Regions from separate parts of the Leeuwenhoekiella sp. H156 genome, predicted to be linked through region 1. Evidence: riboswitches for the same ligand, from Rfam matches in the RefSeq annotation. Region 1 holds a riboswitch; the other holds the start of a gene.
What was found. Region 1 has a riboswitch for cobalamin ahead of ACSSS3_RS00590 (TonB-dependent receptor plug domain-containing protein). Riboswitches for the same ligand answer to the same signal wherever they lie in the genome.
Positions count from the first base shown of each region.

Region 2: linked by a shared signal. The riboswitch ahead of metE (5-methyltetrahydropteroyltriglutamate--homocysteine S-methyltransferase) and the one ahead of ACSSS3_RS00590 (TonB-dependent receptor plug domain-containing protein) in region 1 are both predicted to bind cobalamin.

Region 1 covers NZ_CP197499.1:152,736-161,664, reverse strand. Annotated here, with positions in the region: gene ACSSS3_RS00605 (ABC transporter ATP-binding protein) at 1-734, opposite strand, end outside; gene ACSSS3_RS00600 (iron chelate uptake ABC transporter family permease subunit) at 738-1,766, opposite strand; gene ACSSS3_RS00595 (ABC transporter substrate-binding protein) at 1,756-2,904, opposite strand; cobalamin riboswitch at 2,990-3,238, shown strand; gene ACSSS3_RS00590 (TonB-dependent receptor plug domain-containing protein) at 3,304-5,172, shown strand; gene ACSSS3_RS00585 (S41 family peptidase) at 5,245-6,753, opposite strand; gene ACSSS3_RS00580 (S41 family peptidase) at 6,774-8,261, opposite strand; gene ACSSS3_RS00575 (RNA polymerase sigma factor) at 8,374-8,883, shown strand; gene ACSSS3_RS00570 (hypothetical protein) at 8,870-8,929, shown strand, end outside.
Region 2 covers NZ_CP197499.1:2,413,572-2,422,500, reverse strand. Annotated here, with positions in the region: gene ACSSS3_RS10535 (MOSC domain-containing protein) at 1-627, shown strand, start outside; gene ACSSS3_RS10530 (2-hydroxyacid dehydrogenase) at 832-1,824, shown strand; gene rlmF (23S rRNA (adenine(1618)-N(6))-methyltransferase RlmF) at 1,836-2,813, shown strand; gene ACSSS3_RS10520 (hypothetical protein) at 2,871-3,026, opposite strand; cobalamin riboswitch at 3,210-3,398, shown strand; gene metE (5-methyltetrahydropteroyltriglutamate--homocysteine S-methyltransferase) at 3,576-5,915, shown strand; gene katG (catalase/peroxidase HPI) at 5,989-8,238, opposite strand; gene ACSSS3_RS10505 (DoxX family protein) at 8,516-8,896, shown strand.

The DNA of each region.
Region 1 (8,929 bases):
AAGAGGTTTTCAAAAATCCCCTGTTCAATCAGGGCTTCGGGCGTGTTTTGAATAGCGGTGTTGTTGTGCAGTACGATGAGTTCATCGCAAAGCGAAAGCACCAATTCAATATCGTGTGTGGTACACAAAATGGTTTTTTGCTGCTGCCGCGCGATCTTTTTAAGCAGGGAGAAGATCGAAGCTTTATGGTGTAAATCGAGATGGGTGGTGGGCTCGTCGAGCAGAATGACTTCGGTGTTTTGTGCCAAAGCCCGTGCGATCAGCGCACGCTGCAACTGCCCGTCACTCAGGGCATAGCAGGCTTTGTGTTTGAGGTTTTCGAGCTCGGTCGCTGCAAGGGCAGCCTGTATTTCGGCTTTATCGTCATCGGTGAGTTTGCCCAGCCAGTTGGTATAGGGCTGGCGTCCCAAAGAAACGAGTTCGAGTACGGTAAGGTTTTTTGAAATCACCTGACTCGTAAGCACCACGCTGATTTTTAGGGATTTGGTTGCGGCATCCAGTTGATTCAGGGGTTTTCCTTCCAGAAAGATTTCCCCTTCAAGCGGTTCCTGCAGGCCTGCGAGGGTACGCAACAGGGTAGATTTACCCGAACCGTTGATGCCCACCATAGTCACAAAGCTTCCGGCCTTTAACTCGAGGTTGATGGTATTCACCACAGTTTCCTTTTCGGCTTTGCCGTAACCTACTGCGAGATTTTTGGTAGTTAAAACGCTATGTTTTGGAGTAGAGGACATCGCTTAAAACAGGAGTTTTTTCTTTCGTATTAATAACCAAATCACAATGGGCGCGCCTATGAGCGAAGTGATCGCGTTGATAGGCAGGGTGATGGGTAAGCCGGGTAATTGGGCCAGAATATCGCAGAGCAGCATCAGGACCGCACCGCCCAAAATACAGGCGGGGATAAGCGTCCAATGGTTAGAGGCTGTAAACCATTGCCTGATAAGATGTGGTACAGCAAGGCCTACAAAGGCGATGGGCCCTACAAATGCGGTAAGGCTTCCGGCCAGAATACTGGTTGAAATCAGAATTACAAAACGGCTGCGCTGCAGCGAGACCCCCAGCGTTTGCGCGTAGTAATCGCCCAATAGCAGGCTGTTGAGGTTTTTGGTAATGCTAAAGGCTAAACCGATTCCAATACAATAGCAAAGCGAAAGAATTCCCAGCGCGGCCCACGAAATATCGCCCAGGCTACCGAAAGACCAGAACATATAGCGCTGCAGTTCTTCCGCCGGACTGAAGTAGGCGAGAATACTCACCACCGCCGAAGTAAGGCTGCCAAACATTAAGCCGATGATCAATAGGGCCATCGCATCCCGCACCCGTGAAGCAACGGCAATCACCACGCTAAGCACTGCAAAACTACCCAAACTGGCGGCGATGATGGTGCCCCAGCCGTGTACCTGAAGTATTGCGGTAAGGCCCAGAGCGCTTCCGCCCAAAATAAAAAAAGCCACGCCCAGACTGGCGCCACTGCTTATTCCCAGAACAAAAGGTCCCGCCAGCGGGTTCTTAAAAAGCGTTTGCATCATAAGCCCCGCGACAGCTAGTCCGCTACCGGTCATCACAGCCGCCAGGGCTTTGGGAATGCGGTAATCGAGTATAATATACGTCCATGCTTCCCGAATGCTGTCGTCGCCTGCAATCACTTTGAAAATTGCAGAAAGCGGGATGTACACCGATCCCAATGCGATGTTGAGCAGCAACAGGAGCAGTACGCCTACGCCCAGCAGTGTAAATTTGGTGCTATGACCTGATCTAGTCTTCAAGGCGGGAGTAAAAATGAAATTGATGATCGGTTAGGAGTTGCGGGTGTAAAATCGCTACAAGATCTTCAAGCACCCAATCGGGTCGTGACGAGGCGAGTTCGTAATACAACATCCCGCCGGTTTCGCCTTTTGCGGCAGCAAAACTGTAGATTTTTTGTTCGTTGAAGGCTTTAAAGCGGGTGTAGGCTTCGTTGGCGTCTGCCAGATCGCTAAAGCGTTCAAAGGCATTGGGTGCGATCCAGAAATCGGCATCCTGAGCGGTGTTGAGCACCTCTTCGATACTCAGGGCGGCGCTGCCGGTTCCTTCGGTGTCTTTGTACAGGTAATCTCCGTGTGCGTCTGCAACTAAAGTTGCGGCCCAGCTGTCGCCTTTAGGCAAATACCAAACGTCTTTAAACATCGCACCGCTGATTACCGTGGGTTCTTGCGGAGCGGTCGCAGCTTTTTGTTTGAGATCGAGATAGCGTTTTTCAATACCTGTGAAGATAGAATCGGCCATATCCTGTTTGTCATAAAGCGCCGCAAAGAATTTGATCCATTCGGCCTGGCCTAAGGGCGTGGTTTCGGTCCAGTCGCCGTTATACAAAACCGGAATCCCGGCCCGTTGCAGGGAATTGATGGTTTTGTTTTCACCTTCCACACCAAAGGTTATGACCGCATCCGGGTTGAGGTTGATGGCGCTTTCGGTGTTGATCGATTCGTTTTGACCCAATTCCTGTACTTCGCCGTTTTTGATGCGGGCGCGGGTTTTAGGAGACGAAATGTAATCGAGATTCGGGAAACCTTTCAGGCTGGCTTCCACACGCAACAATTCCAAAGCGGGAATGTGCGTGGTAGAGGTGACCACAATGCTTTGTATGGGAATGTTTATCACGGCATTGACCTTTACGCTGTCCGGAAGTTTTTGACCTTGTTTGAGTAAAGCATAACGAAAGGTTTTATCGCTTCCGGGCCAGGCCTGAGTGACCGTGAGCAGCGTATACGCTTCATAATCCAGAATGTTGAAGCCTTTAGCATACTTCATCTTTTGCTCCTGTGATGCTTTCGCGGAAGCGGGATCGTTTGCTTTTTCATTTTTGCAGCCGCTAAAAACGAGCAGGAACAGGACTAAAAGGGAGGCTAAGTTTTTTGCTTTCAAAATAATACGGGATTTGGAATTTTTAAACACCGCCTCAAAAGTAAGATTAATTAAAAAAAGGCGTGCAGGCTTATGGATTTGATTAACTTCGTGCCCGAATTTTGGTGGCAATTTTCAGTCTGAAAAATGCCTTAAAAGGGAATCAGGTGACCAAAATTCAGAATTCAGAATTCTGAATTCTGAATTGACGAAGTCCTGAGCTGTTCCCGCAACTGTAAGCTTATTCCGCATTAGCGGAAGGTAAAGATTGCTCTTTAATACCACTGCCCACACCGGGCGGGAAGGTTGATCTTTATACGCGAGCCAGGAGACCTGCCTTTATTCACTTTTGTCAAACCTTCGGGATAAAGGTTTGTATGAAGGTGACTTCATACCTTTTCTCGTACAATTTTATTTTAAATGATTACCAAAAAGTATGTTTTGGGCGGCGCATTATTGGCGTCCCTGTCGGTTTTTGCTCAACAGGAGGAACCACAAAAACTGGAAGAGGTCGTGGTGACCGACTCCAAATTTGAATTGAAACGCGAAAACAGCGGTAAAGTAGTGACCCGCATCACCCGCGACGAACTCGAAAAACAGGAAGGGAAATCGGTTGCCGAGATCCTGAGTACCGTAAGCGGCATCAGCATTAACGGCGCACAGAGCAATGCGGGGCAAAACATCAGTATTTTTGCACGCGGGGGTAACAACCGGCAGGTGCTCGTACTTATTGACGGGGTGCAGCTTAATGATCCTTCAAACATAGCTTCCGATTACGATTTGCGTTTACTTGATGTGAATAGCATTGAGCGTATAGAGATTATCAAAGGCGCGGCCAGTACCCTTTACGGAAGCGGTGCGGCTACAGCGGTGATCAACATCATTACGCGCAAGGCTTCCAAAGACAAAATCGCTTTTGAAGCCACTTCTGTTGCCGGGACCAATGAGTCGCAAAATGACCGGGATTTTAGCTTTAATGATTTCCAAAACCGGGTTTCGGTAAACGGTACGCTCGATAAATTTACCTATCTGGTAGGTTTTGCACAGCAGTATACAGACGGACTTTCGGCTGTGATTGACGCAGACAGCAACGAGAAAGACCCGTTTTCGCGCTACAGCACGCAAGTGAAGTTTGGGTATGACTTTGGTGAACGTTTCAGTCTTACCGCTTATGGAAACTACGATAAGATGGATGTGGATTACGACAATTCCTTCCCTCTGGAAGATGCAGCTTACCGCTCGTTCAGCAAGCAGTATCGCGGCGGGGTCAATTCCGAGTTTAACTACAACAAGGGAAGCATTACCTTAAATGCTGCCTATAACAGCATTGAGCGCGAGTTTCAATCGGCTTTTCCCAATGCGTATGATTCAGACAGCTATATTTTGGATGTCTTTAACCGCTATACGTTTAATGAGAAATTTTATACGGTTTTGGGACTGAATCACATCAACAGCCGCACCTATTTTGGGGAGCAGGAAACCTCTCAAATCACCGATCCCTATGCTAATGTGGTGTATGTGTCTGATTTTGGACTGAATGTAAACGCCGGTGCACGCCTCAATAATCACAGCGAGTACGGAAGCCACCTGACCTATAGTCTGAATCCTTCATTCACTTTTGATCAGCAGGAAGGCTATTTGAAGTTTTTTGGAAGCTATGCAACTTCATTTATCGCGCCTTCGCTTTCGCAATTGTATGGAAATTTTGGCGCCAACCCCGATTTGCAGCCTGAAGAAGACCGAACTCTGGAAGGCGGGATAGAGTGGAAGGCAGGTACTTTTCGCGTTAGCGGAACCTACTTCAACCGTCTGGAAGAAAACTTTATAGATTATGTGACCATCGATCCGGTAACTTTTGAAGGGGAATACCAGAATGTGACTGAAGATTTTACGGTACAGGGTGCTGAATTTGAACTGGAAGGGAAACTTTTTAAACTTATTGATTTGCGTGCCAATTATACGTTTACCGAGCCTAAAGACCGCCAATTGCTGCGTTTACCAAAGCATACGGCTTTTGGTCAGCTGGGTCTCAATCTGAATAGCGGAACCTTTTTCTCGGCCAGTTATCAATACCGGGGCGAGCGAAGTGACAGTGATTTTACTACCGGAGAGCAGGTAAGTCTTGATGCTTATGGGTTGTTTGACCTGTATTTGAGCCAAAAGATTCTGAAGAATCAGGTCAATCTTTTTGTAGGCCTCAACAATGTATTCAATACCGATTATGTAGAGTTGGTGGGCTATACCACACGTGGAAGAAATATTCGATTTGGATTGAATCTTTCGCTCTAGCTTAAGCAAAGCACATAAAAAAACCCGGCTTTTGAATCTTCAAAAGCCGGGTTTTTAGTTTATCACAACATCTTACTTTTTGATAAGAGGTAAATTATCAATATACATTTTTTGGTAAATAGGTGATTGATCTTTCAAACCTTGTATTTCAAGTAGGTTACTTTTCTGACTAGAACTTTTTCCACTATAAGATCGTCCTATAATTTGATCTAAAGCTATTTTCAATAAAGGTTCTTCCGGATCTCCTAAAATCCCCAGATTGTCAAGCGATTCAGTCGCATTAAAATCAGGTGTCAGTCCGGAGGGAGGTCCAACAACATCATTTGCGTTTGCATAGGTAAATATCAGAGGCTGTACTGCATAGGTATGATTGGGATTCGCATTTTCTCTTCCAAAATTTTGGCTATCATATAGCGTTGCAGAGGCTTCAAATTTACCAACAGTACCATTCCCAATAAGCTGCACATCGATGTAAGGCTCAAGACCTATAGCCGTAAGTTCGCTTGCTGAGGCTGTATAGGATTTCAAACCAATAACATAAAGGCGTGAAAGGTTTAAACTGTTTATAGGTTCTTGTTGGGGTGTACCTGTAAAAATTGTAGCGTTAAATCTGTTTAATAGACTTTCCGGACCCTGAGATTCAAAGAATGCCTGATATTCATCGTTCCAGCGTTGTTTGATGAGGATTTCGCCATTAAACTGACCGGTAATCATAGAACATAAATCGATTGCTGAAGCAACTGAGCCTCCACCATTATATCTGAGGTCAAGTACAAGATCTTGTATTCCATCTGCTTCAAAATCTGCGAAAGCAGCATTTAATTCATCATCAAATTGAGAGACAAATGAGTTATACATTAAATACCCAATTTTAGTACCATTTACATCAAGGGTTTTGCTAACTAAAATAGGGTTTTCAGTAAGCTGTATTTTTGAAATACTTACATCTGAAGTTGCAATTGATAAGGTTTGAGAATTCTCAAATCCTGGAGAAATACCTAATGTATAATTATCTAAGTTTAACAGGTCGATTGCCTGAGAGCTAAGAGAACTACCTGCAATAGTAAGTCTATTACCGTTTATGGTTATAAGAGCCTGACCTCTAGATAAGCCCGCGTTTGCACCCGGAGAGTTAGGAACTACATAGCGAATTATCCCTGCAGCGTATCGTACACCATCAAGTGTGTAGGCTACAAATGAAAGCTCTAAACCATCAGACTTTGAAATGCCTGAAAAGGCATTTTCCAATGCGACATAATTTTCTGTTGCAAAGCTGAAACGGTCTATGTCTGCTTCAAGTTTTTCGAAAAAATCGAGAGGGTCATCTTCACTTGCTAAAAAATCAACGTATGCTGCTTCAGAATTAAATCTATTATTTGCAAGAACGGGAACTCTTGATTTGTATAAATAAACTTCATTCATCGCCTGGTACATAAAATCCTGAACCGGGAAATCGGCACGAGTAAGTGCCGGGGTTTCTTCTTCGGGGGTTTCTTCTACAACAGGTGGCGTGTCATCATCCTTAGAACAGCCTGTAAATACAAGCAGACCCAGGAGTAGGAGTACTAAATTCTTTTTCATAGTCATCTTTAAGGGGTTATTTATCTTTTGTTTTGCAAGGCTTCCGGCAGGTTGTCAATATACATACGCTGAAAGTCAGGGCTTTGGTTTTCAACCGCTGTGAAATGTTCAAATTTTATACCACTTCTGGTTTTTCCGGAAGGGCTTCTTCCCAGGATCTGATCTAAAGCCAGGCTGAGCAGGGGTTCGTTTTCATCGCCCAGCACACCAAGATTGGTCAAATTTTCCCGAAGTTCAAAATCCGGGATAATTCCGGTAGGTGGACCTACCGTGCCTGCTGAGTTTTCATAGGTGTAAACCAAAGGCTGAATGGCATAAAAATGCCGTGGATTTAAACTCCGGTCATTTCGGCTAAAATCATCAGAGTCATATAAAGTGAGAGAGGCCTCAAATTTACCAACCGTAGTGGTGCCTATTGTTTTAACCTCAATGTAGGGCTTAAGACCGATAATGGTGAGTTCACTCGCCGAGGCGGTGCTGCCGGTAGTTATTACAAAAAGGCGGGTCAGATTGAGGCTATTTATTGCATCTTTGTTTGAAATACTATTGTCAAAACGGTCGAGCAGATTTTCGGGATTCCCAGCTTCAAAAACTGCCTGTACCTCCGGGTTCCAACGTTGTTTGGTAATTACCTGACCGTTAAATTGCCCGGTGATCATCGAAGTGAGGTCAATAGCTGTTTCTACAGAGCCACCACCGTTATAACGCAGGTCAAGCACGAGGTCTTCGATGCCATCTGCCTTAAACTGTGCGAAAGCATTGTTGAGCTGCACGTCAAAATTACGCCGGTAGGCGTTATACATCAAATAGCCTATTTTACGGGTATTGACGGTGAGTGTTTTGGCAATAAAAACCGGGTTTTCGGTATATTCTACCTGAGTGAGGTCAATGCTTACGCCCGTGGGTTGTAAATTGTCATTGGTGTCAAATTCGGCCAGGTCAATACTAAACACATCCAGATTGAGCAATTCGCGGGAACGTGCGCTAAGCGAATAGGTGCCATCAGCATTAGCCGTGGTGGTCAATCGCTCTCCATTAACGCTGTTGAATAACATTCCGCGTTCAACACCGGCTGCAGATGCTGGCGTCTCGGGCAACACATAACGCACCCAGGCAAAGGCAAAATTGGGATCGTTACGGTCTAGCGATAAACCGTACTCAATTCCCGAAGTTTTAGAAATCCCGGCAAAACTGCGCTCAAGTTCACGATAATCGTCTGTTATAAAGCTAAAACGGTCTCCGGGAGTCACTAAACCATTGTAAAAGAAATTTTCCGGAGTGTCAAAGCTGTTTAAAAAGTCATTGCGCTCTTCTCGCGATTCAAAAAAGTCATTGGCGAGTTCCGGTACTTCGGGCTTGTACAGGTAGTAAAGCTGCATCCCGTCGTAAATAAAATTTTTAATTTCGAGAAACGAAACCGGGCCTAGTTCGTCATCCCTATCGGTACTGCAAGAGAGACTAAAAAGCGCAAAAAACAGGATGAGAAGACTTGAGGCTATCTTTTTCATTAACAACGTATTTTTTTTGAACGTTAAATTTAAAGGTTTATTACCTTAAAAAAGGTTTGCTGTAACAAAATTTATACTGAGTCGTCATCCTGATAACTAACCACAAGAAGAAATGAACCAAAAGGAATTTTTAGCTCACGTGACTCCCGTACAGGACCGGCTGTACCGCCTTGCAAAGCGGTTGCTGGTTTCTGAAGACGAGGCGCAGGACGCTACACAAGAGGTTCTTATAAAATTATGGTCGTATCGCAAAAAGTTTAAAAAGCTCAAAAGTGTGGAAGCCTTTGCAGTAACCATAACCAAGAATCATTGTTACGATAAGCTGAAGCTGAAAAGCAGCAGCAATTTGCAACTGGTACACACCAATTATGAAGATGAGCATTATAATACGGTAAAGCATACCGAAAATCAGGACAGCGTAAATTGGGTATTGAAATTGATGAATGACTTACCCGAACAGCAACGACTGGTTTTGCATATGCGTGACATAGAGCAGTACAGTAACAGTGAGATTGCTGAAGAATTAAATTTAAATGAAACAGCGGTGCGTGTGACGCTTTCGAGAGCCCGAAAAACCATACGCGAACAATTGCTAAAAAAACACAACTATGGAATTAGATAAAATTGAAAACCTGCTCCAGCTTTATTTTGAAGGGGAGACTTCTTTG
Region 2 (8,929 bases), 2.2 Mb from region 1:
ATCCTTTCAACCAATTTAGCCACACCCACTACCTTCATCTGGAATGGAAAAGAAGAAACAACGGGCATCTATAAAAAACCGGTAGATCAACCGCTTTATCTTACCAAAAATGATGTTATGGGCGATGAAGTTTCAGACCGGTTGCATCATGGCGGGTATTACAAAGCCTGTTATGTTTTTGCTTCTGAACACTATCCCTATTGGAAAAATTTATATCCCAATCTGTACTGGTCCTGGGGAATGTTTGGGGAAAATCTGACGCTTACCGCTTTTGATGAACACAAAGTCTATCTGGGGAGTATTTATGAGGTAGGCGAAGCGCTAGTGCAGGTTTCTCAGTACCGGGAACCCTGTTATAAATTGGGACATAAATTCGGCACTCCTAAAGTCATTAAGCAATTTGTGGAATATGGACTGGGCGGCACCTATCTCAGCATTCTCAAAGAAGGAAATGTCGCTGCAGGAGACCCCTTCAAACTGGTTGAACGCCCTTCAAACACTATGACCGTTGCTCAGTTATTTCAACTGGTTTTTGCAAAAGAAAAAGATCCGGCTCTTTTAAAAATAGCCTCACAAAGCGAAGCGATTCCGCCCAAAAAAAGAATGTGGTTTAGTTCGCACTTGTAAGCTCCATCAACAAAGGCTTTTAGTAAGACCTGCATCATCAATATCTGATCGGCTTCAGCGTGTTCAGATATTAACCTATTTACTCTGTATATAAGCAGGATAGCTTTTCTAATGCCTGGTTTTTCAGGACGAATCTCACATACCGGGCTTATGGAGCTTCAGTTCATTAAAAATGAAATAACTTTAAGCATAAACCCAACTCTTATGCGCGTAGCCTTTTTCAGCACTAAAAAATACGATCAGGACTTCTTTGAACAAACTAACGAATCCTTTGATCACGAACTTCGCTTTTTTGAAACTTCCCTGAATAAACATACAGCCTCTCTGGCGGAAGGTTTTGAAGCGGTTTGTGTTTTTGTGAATGATGCGCTCGACGCCGAAACCATCAGTAAACTGGCTGATTTTGATATCAAACTCATCGCCTTGCGCTGTGCCGGTTTTAATAATGTTGATCTTGAGGCTGCCGCCCAAAACAACATTAAAGTAGTACGGGTACCGGCCTATTCGCCGCAGGCTGTGGCAGAACACGCCGTGGCTTTGATTCTCACCTTAAACCGTAAAACCCATAAAGCCTATAATCGGGTTCGGGAAAATAACTTTTCATTAGAAAAACTTACCGGCTTCAACATTTACGGCAAAAGCGTTGGAGTTGTCGGTACCGGAATAATCGGGGCCTGCTTTGCTAAAATTATGCTGGGTTTTGGGTGTAAGGTGTTTGCTTTTGATGTTAAGCCTAATGACGAACTGAAAGATCGGGGTGTTCATTATGTAGAGCTTGAACAGCTGTTACGGGAGTCAGACATCATCTCGCTGCATTGTCCGCTCAATGAACAAACCCATCATCTTATGGATCGAAAAGCTTTTGAACAGATGAAAAGCGGCGCGATGCTTATCAATACCGGTCGGGGCGCTTTGATTGATACAACAGCAGTGGTCGAGGCCTTAAAACAGGAAAAACTGGGCTATCTGGGCATCGATGTTTACGAGCAGGAATCGGGTTTATTTTTTAACGACCGCTCGGAAACGATTAATAAGGATGATGATTTTTTAAGGCTGATGTCTTTTCCGAATGTGCTCATCACCGGTCACCAGGGCTTTTTCACCAAAGAAGCTTTAGAACAAATCGCAGAGGTAAGTCTTAAAAACCTCAGTGATTTTGAAGCCGGAAACGAACTTAAAAACGAGGTAAAAGCGTAGTTTTAACCCTTATGTCTTCTTCTAAAAAAACGCATACCAATCGATCCGGGGTGAAAAATCCCAGGCAGGATTTCACAGCTTCCGGTTTAAAATCCAAACTACACGCCCGCAACCGCAACCGTGAGCCTTATGATTTGGACGCGTTGATAGAATTAAAGCCCGGGCTGAAGGAACACCTCAAACCCAATAAATACGGTACAACATCGATAGATTTTGCGAATCCTAAGGCGGTAAAATTGCTCAATCAGGCATTGCTGGGTTTTTACTACGGAATACCCAACTGGGAATTTCCGGAAGCGAATCTGGTGCCTCCCATTCCGGGAAGGGCAGATTACCTGCATTACCTGGCCGATTTATTAGCCGAAAGCACAAACGGAAAAATTCCGCAGGGAAAAGAAATCAAAGGTCTGGATATTGGCACCGGCGCCAGCTTAATTTATCCCATTCTGGGTGTTGTAGAATACGACTGGGATTTTGTAGCAACCGATATTGATCCCAGGGCTATTGCTTCCGCAGCAAAAATCATTGAAAACAATACCATCCTGAACTCTAAAATCGAACTGCGCCTACAGGAAACCAAAGGGTCTATTTTTAAAAATGTGATCAAGCCCGGCGAGGCCTTTGACTTTAGCATGTGCAACCCGCCCTTTCACGCTACGCGGGATGCGGCTACTCAAGGAACGCGCAGAAAAGTGAACAACCTTACCGGAAACCAACAATCAACCCCCGATCTCAATTTTTCCGGGAATCAGAACGAACTCATCACACCGGGTGGAGAGCCTAAGTTTATCAAGACTATGATACGCGAAAGCAGCGCATTTGCTGAGCAGTGCAGGTGGTTTACGACTTTGGTCTCCCGTCAGGACTATTTAAAAGACATTTACAAACACCTGAAGCGCGCTGAAGCCCTAACCGTAAAAACGATCCCGATGGGAACCGGTAATAAAATAAGTAGAATTGTGGCGTGGTCGTTTACAGAGAACACTTAATAAAAAAAGACCTCACAGGTTTTGGAAACCTGTGAGGTCTGTTATCGTAAATTGCATTTATTTTTTCTTCAATTTCGCATTAATACGCTCTTCTTCCCCCTCTTTATTCTTTTTCAGCGCGCGTTGCGATTCGGTAAAATGAACACCTTCCCCGCCTCTGTGCATATCGGCCAGATTGCGTTCTACCAGATTCTTTCGTTTTAGATCACTCATAACTTAGCTTTTTATTTAAATATAGTAAGGTCTTCACACAAAACACGTTAAGGCGGCGTTAAAGGCAGCATATTGAGGTTTGGCAAAAAGCCTGCGCAAAGCCTTTTAAGAATAAACTGGTAATACTACTTTGATAAAACCTAAAACCGTAATTTCACGGCCTCAATAAGTTCATTACTTTATTTTTCATCTAACGGAACGGGTTACACATAACGTGCATTAATAGGGAATCTGGTGCAAATCCAGAGCTGTCGCGCAACTGTAAGTAATACCATAAGGCTTTGCCAAATCGAGTCCACTGTATCTCAAAAATATGGGAAGGACGGTAAAGCTGTTACAAGTCAGGAGACCTGCCTGTTCCGCTAAGACTTTGCTTTCGCGATCTGAAGCTATTGGTCTGGTACGATGCACGTAAATTTTCAAGGGGATACCTGTATCCTTTTGTAAGCTTCCTGCACCATCCTTCTCCGGTTTCTTCTCATCGTTTTGGCAAAGCCAAAATAGGGCAACGAACTTTTAAATCATTCATTCATTTAAAAGTTTAGCAACATGCAAACGCACATTCTGGGCTACCCGCGTATTGGTAGCCATCGTGAACTCAAGAAAGCCTGTGAGCAGTATTGGTCAGGTAAAATCTCACTCGACGAACTGCATCAAACCGGTGCAGAACTACGAATAAACAACTGGCTGATACAGCAGGAAGCGGGCATAGACCTCATCCCTTCAAACGATTTTTCGTTTTACGATCAGGTATTGGATATGTCCTTAACGCTTAAAGCGATTCCTGCACGTTATGCGCCTTTACTTGGCAAATCAGACAACAGCATACCCGATCTCTATTTTGCAATGGCTCGCGGTTATCAACGGGACGGGCTTGACCTTACCGCAATGGAAATGACCAAGTGGTTTGACACCAACTACCATTACATCGTCCCCGAATTCACTAAAGACCAGAAATTTGAATTATTTTCAACCAAAGCGGTTGACGAGTTTTTAGAGGCGAAAGATGCCGGTATACTTACCAAACCGGTTTTACTGGGGCCGGTATCCTATCTGCTTTTAGGTAAAGAAAAAGAAACCGGTTTTCACCGTTTAGATCTTATAGATCGCCTGCTGCCCGTGTATTTTAAACTGCTGGAAAAACTTCAGGAAAACGGGGCGGTATGGGTTCAGCTCGACGAACCTTTCCTGACGCTTGATTTAAGCCATCGTGAAAAAGAAGTGTACCATCGCGTGTATCACGAACTCCGGGAAGCCTTCCCGGCTTTAAAATTTCTACTGGCTACTTATTTTGAAGGTTTGGGCGGAAACCTGGATCTGGCAATTTCTCTGCCCGTCTGTGCCCTGCATATCGACCTGGTCCGCGCACCAGGGCAATTGAATCAAATCCTGAAAAAAGCCCCGGAAAACCTAAGCATTTCACTAGGTCTTGTCGACGGCAGAAACATTTGGAAAAACGATTATGAGGCCACTTTAAAAGAAATCAACCGGGCTATCAAAACCTTAGGATCTGCACGCGTCTTGTTGGCTCCCAGCTGTTCCCTGTTGCACGTACCCTGTGACCTGGATCTGGAACCGGAAACAAACGCCCTAACGCCGGAAATCAAAAACTGGCTGGCCTTTGCCAAACAAAAACTAGACGAAATCACCACCTTAAAAAACCTGGTGGAATCTAAAGACGAAGAGGCGGTATCGGGTATGCGAAAACTGCAGGCCAACATAGACAGCATCAAAAGCCGCAGGGAATCAAAGCGTATTCACAAAACTCAGGTTAAGCAAAGAACGGCAGCGATAAGCATTCAGGATGCTTTGCGCAATGAGGCCTTTTCCATTCGCAGGACGAAACAGCACAAGGCGCTTAAGCTCCCCCTGTTTCCTACCACAACCATAGGTTCTTTTCCACAAACCAAAGAAGTGCGAAGCTGGAGGGCACAATTTAAAAAAGATAACCTCACAGCGGCCGATTATGAGAACCTGCTCCTTGAAGAAACAGAGCATTGTATACGCTGGCAGGAAGAAATTGATCTCGATGTACTGGTGCACGGCGAGTTTGAACGCAATGATATGGTAGAGTACTTTGGCGAGCAGCTTGACGGCTTTGCTTTTACCCGGCTGGGCTGGGTGCAAAGCTACGGAAGCCGTTGCGTTAAGCCGCCCATCATATACGGTGATGTCGAACGCCCAAATCCTATGACTGTAAAATGGAGTACCTATGCACAGGGCCTTACCTCCAGAATTGTAAAGGGCATGCTCACCGGCCCGGTTACTATTTTGCAATGGAGTTTTGTGCGGAATGATCAACCCCGTTCTGAAACCTGTAATCAGATTGCCCTGGCCATACGGGACGAAGTACTCGATCTGGAAAAAGCCGGAATACGCATCATTCAAATAGATGAACCCGCCCTGCGTGAAGGACTTCCGCTTCGAAAAGCAGAATGGGATGCGTACCTCAAATGGGCCGTAAATGCGTTTTGCCTTTCGGCAGCAGGAGTTCGGGAGGAAACCCAGATCCATACGCATATGTGCTACTCAGAATTCAATGATATTATTGAACACATTGCCGCGATGGATGCCGATGTGATAACCATTGAATGCTCCCGCTCGCAGATGGAATTGCTGGATGCCTTTGCAGAATTTAATTACCCCAATGAGATAGGGCCGGGAGTATACGACATTCACGCCCCAAGGGTGCCTGCTAAAGAAGAAATGCTTGCCCTGATGGAAAAAGCAAGACAGGTTATTCCCGATAAACAATTATGGGTAAACCCCGATTGCGGACTCAAAACCCGGGGTTGGGAAGAAACACGTAAGGCTTTAAAGGCAATGGTTGAAGCGGCAAAAACCCTGCGGGAAAAAAGCCTGAAACCTGAAGAGCAGGAAGCTTTTTAAATCTTAAGGACTCCTGGCAATTAAAAAAGGCGGCCCAAACGGGCCGCCTCCTTACTAACAATTAAAATCTAACCTACTTTTTTAAATCATATCGATCCAGGTTCATCACCTTGGTCCAGGCTTTTACGAAATGCTTCACAAAACGCTCACCGCTATCTTCCAAGGCATACGATTCAGCCAGGGCACGTAACTCGGAGTTTGAACCAAAGATCAAATCTACACGAGTACCTGTCCATTTCTTTTCGCCGGTATTGCGATCACTACCTTCAAATACATCATCATTTTCAGAAACCGATTTCCACGTAGTGTTCATATCCAGCAGATTTACAAAGAAATCATTGGTCAAGGTTTCGGGATTATGGGTAAATACGCCGTGATGCGAACCATCAAAATTAGTGTTTAACACGCGCATACCACCTACCAATACCGTCATTTCAGGTGGAGTAAGGGTTAGCAACTGAGCACGGTCTACCAAAAATTCTTCGGCTTTAATTTTAAAACGGTCTTTCATATAATTTCTAAAACCATCTGCTACAGGCTCAAGCGCGTCAAATGCAGAAGCATCGGTTTGCTCTTCAAGCGCATCGGCACGACCGGGAGTAAAAGGCACGCTGATCTCGTGACCGGCATTGTGTGCAGCCTTTTCTACAGCAGCACTACCTGCAAGTACAATAAGGTCTGCGATTGAAACTTTTTTGTTTCCGCTTTGCGAATCGTTAAAGGACTTTTGAATGCCTTCTAAGGTGTTCAACACCGCGTTCAACTTCTCAGGATTGTTTACTTCCCATCCGCGTTGGGGTGCAAAACGAATGCGTGCTCCGTTGGCTCCACCACGTTTGTCTGAACCTCTAAAGGTTGAAGCGGAAGCCCAGGCCACAGAAACCAAATCAGAAATTGAGTGACCGGCATCCAGAATATTAGCCTTTAAATGCTCAATATCTGCATCGTTGATCAGCTCGTGATCTACAGCAGGAATAGGGTCCTGCCAGATCAATTCTTCCTGAGGAACTTCAGGGCCCAGGTAACGCTCTTTAGGTCCCATATCCCGGTGTGTTAGTTTAAACCAGGCACGAGCATAGGCATCTGCAAACTCTTCAGGGTTTTCCATAAAGTGTCTGGAGATTTTCTCGTAGGCAGGATCAAAACGAAGGGACAAGTCGGTCGTTAGCATAAACGGTGCATGCTTCACGTCAGGACGGTGCGCATCAGGTACAGTACCTGCACCGGCATCTCCTTTAGGTTTCCACTGGTGTGCACCGGCAGGACTCTTGGTCAATTCCCACTCGTAACCAAAGAGATTCTCAAAATATTTGTTGCTCCATTGGGTAGGCGTGTCGGTCCAGGCACCTTCAATACCACTGGTGATGGTATCTGCTCCTTTACCGCTGCCATAGCTGTTTTTCCATCCCATTCCCTGAGCTTCGATATCTGCTCCGGCAGGTTCAACACCTACGTATTTCTCAGGATCTGCAGCACCATGGGTTTTACCGAATGTGTGACCACCGGCAATAAGAGCTACAGTCTCATAATCGTTCATCGCCATACGGCCAAAAGTCTCGCGGATGTAATGTGCAGATTCTACAGGATCTGGGTTTGCATTATGCCCTTCCGGGTTTACATAAATCAATCCCATATGTGCGGCACCTAATGCTTTCTCTAATTCACCACCCTTATAACGTTCCTGGTTTGCAAGCCATTCGGTCTCTGCTCCCCAATATACTTCTTCGGGTTCCCAAACGTCTTCACGACCACCTGCAAAACCAAAAGTTTGAAGTCCCATAGACTCGTGAGCACAGTTTCCGGCAAGGATTAGAAGGTCTGCCCATGATAATTTATTTCCGTATTTCTTTTTTATAGGCCAAAGCAGCAAGCGCGCTTTATCTAAATTGGCATTATCGGGCCAGCTGTTTAAGGGAGCAAAACGCTGCTGCCCGCTACCTGCGCCGCCACGACCATCGTGAATACGATAGGTACCGGCCGCGTGCCAAGCCATACGTATAAAAAACGGACCATAGTGCCCGTAATCTGCCGGCCACCAGTCCTGGCTGTTGGTCATTAAGTCGAATAAATCCTGCTTTACCGCTGCAAGATCTAATGATTTAAACGCCTCAGCATAATCAAAATCTTCATCCATAGGATTTACCTTAGATGAGTTTTGCTTCAAAATACTTAGGTTTAATTGCTCTGGCCACCAGTCGCGGTTGGTTGTCCCCTGACCGGTAACGTGATGCATCTCTCCGTTAAGGAAAGGACATTTAGCTGAAGATTCGTTTACCTCCCAGACTTTTCCGTCATTACCGTGGTTTGATTTGTTTGTGTCCATATATATGTTTTAAATGAAATTTTTCCAACGTAAAACAACCATTTTAAAACGAGTTATTGATATAAGTTCAATCTATACATTTTATAAAATGATAGTCATTGCCTATTTACATCGATTGAAATGTTAGAAAATCACTTGAATTTAAAGAAATGTACCCGAAAAAGGGGGCTAGAAAATCTTAAGGAAGACTTAAAATTCAATCTGAAATTTCAATATTTTAGAGTACAGCTTTCCCACAGCTCCTATTAAAGATTAAAAAACCAACGGTTATGTCCTTATGAAATCTAAAGTCTTACTCGTCGTTAGCATCCTTTTCGGATTGATGTTTATCAATTCGGGGCTCAACAAACTCTTTAATTATATGCCTATGCCCGAAGATATCCCGGCAGCAATGCTCGAGGTGATGGGGGCTTTTGAAACTATAGGCTGGTTAATGCCTCTGGTCGCCGGGGTTGAAATTCTGGGAGGTATTCTGGTTCTATTTAAACCCCTGCGTACGCTTGGTGCCGTGATGCTGTTTCCCATTCTTGTAGGTATTATGCTCCTTCATATCGTAAATGAACCCAGCGGACTTGTAATCGGTCTGGTATTCTTTGCGATTGAATTGTGGCTGCTGTATGAAGGCAGGGAAAAACTTAAACCCTTATTTGGCGCATAATATTCTGGAAACGGCTAACTTTCCACTTCAGTA